DNA from 2 places in the Vibrio fortis genome. Region 2 is predicted to be linked to the other one. Evidence: riboswitches for the same ligand, from Rfam matches in the RefSeq annotation. Region 2 holds a riboswitch; the other holds the start of a gene.
The links. Region 2 has a riboswitch for thiamine pyrophosphate ahead of thiD (bifunctional hydroxymethylpyrimidine kinase/phosphomethylpyrimidine kinase). Riboswitches for the same ligand answer to the same signal wherever they lie in the genome.
Positions count from the first base shown of each region.

Region 1 (3,105 bases), on a different replicon from region 2:
AGTGGCAGGGGTAACGGTGTACGACGACTTTGCACATCATCCAACGGCAATTGAACTAACCTTGGGTGGTTTACGTAATAAGGTCGGCAACAATAAAATTATCGCTGTGTTAGAGCCTCGCTCTGCTACGATGAAACGAGGGGTTCACAAAGAAACCCTTGCCGATTCGTTAAAGCAAGCCGACAGCACCTTCTTGTTTCAACCAGACAACATTGATTGGTCGGTTCAAGACGTCGCAGATGCTTGCCACCAACCCGCAGTAGTCAGTGATGACCTCGATGCCTTCGTGAAGAGCATTGTTGAGCAAGCACAACCAGGCGATCAAATTTTGGTGATGAGCAATGGTGGTTTTGGCGGCATTCATCAGAAATTGCTTGATGGATTGGCAGCCAAAGGTTAAATACACGCGTTCCAATCGATTTTAGAAGTACGAGAGATCATGACGAAACAGAGTAAAGCGATTACCCTCGCATTCACTGGCGCTTCCGGTGCCCCATATGGTTTGCGCTTATTAGAGTGCTTGCTCGCCGCTGATTATCAGGTTTACCTGTTGATCTCGTCGGCGGCTAGAGTGGTGCTTGCGACCGAACATGATCTCAAACTGCCTTCAGGCCCGGATGCTGCTAAAGCAGCGTTGGTTAAACATCTAGATTGCGACCCTGACCGTTTAGTAGTGTGTGGCAAAGACGATTGGTTCTCTCCTGTTGCTTCTGGGTCCGCAGCTCCCAAGCAGATGGTGGTTTGCCCTTGCTCGGCAGGAAGTGTTGCGTCGATTGCTCACGGTATGTCAGATAACTTAATTGAACGCGCTGCAGACGTGGTCATGAAAGAGCGCGGTCAACTGCTTCTCGTCGTTCGAGAGACGCCATTCTCAACTCTGCACTTAGAGAATATGCACAAACTCTCGACCATGGGCGTGACTATCATGCCTGCTGCTCCTGGCTTTTATCATCAGCCAAAGTCGATCGATGACCTCATAGATTTCATGGTAGCTCGCATTCTTGACCACTTGGGCATAGAGCAGGGGTTAGTGCCAAGATGGGGTTACGATCAGCGCCATTAAGGCGAACTTTGTAGCTTATTGGTTAAAATACAATTACAATTCTGCTCACTCATCGGGGAGCTAACCATTCAAATTATGAATGGCGGCTGAGATCAAGTATCAACTTGGGACCCGTAAACCTGAACCAGATAATGCTGGCGTAGGAATTGAGTTAGGCAGTACTTTTCCATTGTCCTCCCTCAAGCCTGTGCCGCTCAGACCATGGAGAGCGTCCAGTGAAATTTGCATTAACCACTCTTGCTGTAACCACAGCTGCTTCTTTTTCCGCATTAGCATCCGATAATACGTTAACTGTTTATACTTACGATTCCTTCGCTGCAGATTGGGGCCCACGCCCAGCTGTGGAAAAAGCGTTTGAAGAAAAATGTGGCTGTGACGTCAACTTTGTTGCGTTGGAGGACGGGGTTTCTATTCTTAACCGCTTGCGCCTAGAAGGCGGTAACAGCAAAGCCGATGTTGTGCTTGGTCTTGACCAGAACTTGATGGCGGAAGCGAAGAAAACAGGCCTACTTGCTGAACACAGCGTTGATACCTCTTCTGTTGTGCTACCTAATGGCTGGGACGACAGCACCTTTGTTCCTTATGATTTCGGTTACTTCTCATTTATCTACAACACAGAAAAGTTATCAAACCCACCAAAGAGCTTGAAAGAGTTGGTTGAGCAGCGTGATGATCTAAAAGTGATTTACCAAGATCCTCGTACCTCAACTCCAGGCCAAGGTTTGATGCTTTGGATGAAGTCGGTTTATGGCGATGATGCAACGCAAGCTTGGAAACAGCTAGCAAAGAAAACCGTGACCGTAACTAAAGGTTGGTCTGAGGCTTACTCTATGTTTTTAGAGGGAGAGTCAGATATGGTGCTTTCATACACGACTTCTCCGGCTTATCACATCATTGCAGAGAGCGACACTAAGTACGCGTCTGCAGATTTTGCTGAAGGTCATTACACGCAAGTTGAAGTGGCAGCAAAAGTGAAAGGCAGTGATAATGAGAAGCTAGCGGATGAGTTCATGGCATTCATTCTAAGTGATGAATTCCAATCGGCGATGCCAACCGGTAACTGGATGTACCCAGTGACAGGTGTGGAGTTGCCGAAAGGATTTGATCAGCTAACTATGCCTAAAAAATCTCTGAGCTTTACCTCAGAGGAAGTGGCAGAGAAGCGTAAGCCGTGGATTCGTGAGTGGCAAAACGCCCTGACTTTTTAATTAAGTGCCCAGTGTTGGGTACTCAGCCTCTATCTATTTTAGAGGATAAACATCGAGACAATCACCCTTTATGTTAAAGAATACACCTAAGGTGGGTATTTGGGTCGCGATGATCATTACCGCCTTTGTGGTTTCATCGGTAGGGGCATTGCTAAGCAATGCCCCTTCTCTTGATATCAGTCAAGTATGGTCTGATCCTTACTACTGGCACGTTACCAAGTTCAGTTTCTATCAAGCGACGCTATCTACTTTGTTGAGTGTCGTTTTTGCTATTCCAGTCGCACATGCCTTGTCACGTCGTCAATTTCCAGGGCGTTCTCTGCTGCTAAGATTGTTCGCATCAACCTTAGTTCTGCCTGTTTTGGTTGGTGTCTTTGGTCTTTTAGCTATCTATGGTAACAGTGGCTGGCTCGCTAAACTGCTCCAAACGGTTGAACTGGATCTGCCATTCTCCATCTATGGATTGAATGGTATTTTGCTCGCGCATGTCTTTTTCAATTTGCCCTATGCAAGTCGGCTGCTACTTCAAGCTCTGGACACGGTTCCGGTTGAGCAACACAAGTTGTGTGCTCACCTTGGAATGAGTCACTGGGACAAATTTAAATGGGTTGAATGGCCGCGTCTTAAACAGCAGTTGCCTCATGTGTGTGGTTTGGTATTTATGCTCTGCTTTACTAGCTTCGCGACTGTGATGGCTCTGGGTGGTGGCCCTAAATCAACAACCATCGAGCTTGCTATCTATCAAGCGATTAAATTTGATTTTGATCTTCAAGCTGGGGCTCTGTTAGCAATCTGGCAGATGCTGCTCTGTGGTGTATTGGCTGTGAGTATTCA
Region 1 is NZ_AP025487.1:2,880,170-2,883,274, reverse strand. Features, by position in the region: gene mpl (UDP-N-acetylmuramate:L-alanyl-gamma-D-glutamyl-meso-diaminopimelate ligase) at 1-400, shown strand, start outside; gene OCV50_RS12720 (flavin prenyltransferase UbiX) at 440-1,063, shown strand; TPP riboswitch at 1,107-1,226, shown strand; gene thiB (thiamine ABC transporter substrate binding subunit) at 1,279-2,271, shown strand; gene thiP (thiamine/thiamine pyrophosphate ABC transporter permease ThiP) at 2,342-3,105, shown strand, end outside.
Region 1: another riboswitch for thiamine pyrophosphate. It lies ahead of thiB (thiamine ABC transporter substrate binding subunit); the one in region 2 lies ahead of thiD (bifunctional hydroxymethylpyrimidine kinase/phosphomethylpyrimidine kinase).

Region 2 (3,105 bases):
ATGAGCGAGTCGAACCGCCTCTTGTGGATCATGAGTAATCAAGACAACGGTCTTATCTTGAAGCAGATGGGCTGCTAACGTTTGCAGTTTATGCCTTGTGACCGCATCTAACGCTGAAAACGGTTCATCCATCAACACGATTGGTTTGTCTTGCATCAGCGTACGCGCCAATGCCACTCGCTGACGCATACCACCGGACAATTGTTGCGGCATAGCGTGAGCGTATTCAGCAAGCCCAACGGATTCAAGCAACGACATTGCGCGCTGCTGAATCTGTTCACTGCTTTGTGAAATGCTCTCCATACCTCGCCAACCTTTTCCTGAGAAGCGTTGACTGAGGCAAACATTGTCAATCACCGACAACCAAGGCAACAAAAGGTCTTGTTGTGCCATATACGCGATTCGACCTTCCAATGGCTCACCGTCACTGGTGTGTAACCCACCCTGCCACTCGATATTGTGACTCAGTAAACCAGCTAGATAACGAAGAATTGTGGTCTTTCCGCAACCGCTTCGTCCAAGCAATACCGTCCATTGCGCTGCCGCAACCGACAAGTTAAGACCTTGCAGTGTCGATCGTTCGTTATCGAGGTAGCGAATGCTGGCGTTGGTCAACTCAACGCCAAGAGGCTTATCGCACATCCGCATGGCCTGCGTAAAAATGATTCACTGGACCGTGACCTTGACCTACGTCCAATTGATCGGCATGCGCGATCGCCTCAGAGATATAGCGCTTACCTAACTCAACGGCTTGAGTAAGGTCATTACCTTGAGCAAGGTAAGACGCGATAGCCGAAGAGAGCGTACAGCCAGTACCGTGTGTGTTCTTGGTTGGGAATCGTTTTGCACTGATGAGGGTTGTTCTTGTAGGCAGAATCAGTAGGTCATTGCTGTTTTCATCTTGCTCTAAATGCCCACCTTTCAACAACACCGCTTTCGCGCCTAATGCTCGAAGCTCTTCAACCATGTCTTGCATATCAGCTTCGCTTTCAGGAACAGGTTTTCCTGTCAGTGCCGCACCTTCCGGCAAATTTGGGGTGATGATGTCAGCGAGTGGAATCAGCTCTTCTTTCAAAGTGCTGATGGCTGACTGCTCAAGCAGTAGATCGCCACTGGTCGCTACCATTACTGGGTCAATAACCAGATGTTTCGGTTGGAACTGCTTAACCTTGTCCGCGACCACCTTGATGATGCTTGAATCGGCCAACATCCCAACTTTCACTGCAGCAACGTTAAGATCATTGAAAACAGCATCAAGCTGGCTAGAGACATGATCGAGAGGAATGGGGAAAATAGCAGAAACGCCCTGAGTGTTCTGAGACGTGATCGCAGTGATCACTGAACAAGCAAAGCTGCCTGTTGCAGACATCGCTTTGATATCAGCTTGAATACCTGCGCCGCCGCCACTGTCTGAACCCGCAATGGTTAATACAATAGGTGTGTCTGAAGGAATAGATTGAGTGTCGATTTTTGTGCTGGAATGCTGGGTCATGGTCGCTCCTACCATCGAAAAGACGCAGGAGAACCGCACTAAAACTAAGAAGATTAGGCACCAGAGATCGTAAAAATAGACATAACGAATCGAAGTACCGCATAGGTTTTAGTGTCAATAGTTCCCTACGCCAGTACTAACTGAATCAGGTTCAACGGGTCTCGAAATTCGATCTCAGCAAATACAAAACGATGTAGTTGCCCCCCGACTATTGCAGCCATACTAACAGCACTATCACGAGGGAGGTAATAATTTTGCAGATTATTATTTACCAAAGCGTGAACGAAAGCGTTTTCGGGCATAAAACCATCAGCTTTGGCGATAGTATCTTGGAGCGTTAGTTTTACTCATTAAGTCTATGTGTGTGTCTATTCCCAGAACTTCCACCATTTTTGGCTGTTCTCTTCTCTTTTGGCTTGGCCTTGCTCTGAGCCTTTGCCTTCCTCTTTGCGAACTTGCTCTGCTTTCTTCTCTTTTTGTTTTTCGAGCCCAGATTTCTTATCTTTTAGTTTCTCTTTTAGATCCTCAACTTCCTCTTGTTCAACCTCTAAATCTTCTATCTCATTCTCTAGCTTTTTCTTATCTTTTTTATTTTTAACTTTCTTAGCTTTTTTCTTTTTCTCTTCGATTAACTCTTCGAGTTCTTCATCGCGGTCCTCAATCTGCTTTTCAGCCTTTTCAATGTCGGAGGACGACTTTATCTCTTCTAAGTTTGGTTTCCCTTTTCCCGCCCATTCTGGTTTTTCCGAGAAGGCGACTGGAGAAACACACATTAGAACGCTAACTAAAGAAATAATCTTAACTGGTCTCATAATCTACTCCTTTAAACAATACCAATTAACATTATATAACACTGGCTGATATCATCAGGGAAATTGACCAACGAATAGATCTTAGGATATCCATTGAATACGCTAATTTACTGTTTAATCGCCGCAGCTCTGCTTCCCTACCTAGCGAAAGTCCCGGTTGCTGTCGCTATGAGCCGACTCGGTGGTTACGACAATAATCATCCGCGCGACCAGCAGGCGAAATTGAAGGGATTTGGAGCTCGTGCACTTGCCGCGCACCAAAATGCGTTTGAGTCTCTCATCGTATTTTCAGCTGCGATACTTCTCGCCATAGCAACTGACACTGTCAACGAGAGCGTGCAGTTGTTTGCAATTCTCCATATCGGTTTTCGAGTGGCTTACCACATTTTGTATTTGGTCAATATTGGGGTTATGCGATCGATCTCTTGGTCGTTTGCGATAGGCTGTTCGTTTTTGATTATGGGACAATGCTTGGTGAGTTAATCAAAGATCACCAAACTAATTTCAAAAATCACGATCTCTATAAGCTCGAAAATAGCCTACGTTCGCGTGTTAGGCATGCTGGACACAAAAAAGACCTTATATCCTATAACTACAGACAGTTACGGATATAAGGTCTTTTTTAGTTTATTACAGCTAGTTTTCGTAACGCTGCATCTTCATGGTTGATGTATCTGCGCCAGCTAGGAAACCTTGCGCAGCAGAAGCACTCATAAAGCTTTCCATCGATGCATCCGCATCATCCAGCGATTCCCAATGCACAATCACGCGCCATGTATCGCCATCCACTAATCCAGATTC
Region 2 is NZ_AP025488.1:815,553-818,657, reverse strand. Features, by position in the region: gene OCV50_RS18205 (ABC transporter ATP-binding protein) at 1-642, opposite strand, end outside; gene thiD (bifunctional hydroxymethylpyrimidine kinase/phosphomethylpyrimidine kinase) at 632-1,492, opposite strand; TPP riboswitch at 1,598-1,709, opposite strand; gene OCV50_RS18195 (hypothetical protein) at 1,861-2,307, opposite strand; gene OCV50_RS18190 (MAPEG family protein) at 2,398-2,787, shown strand.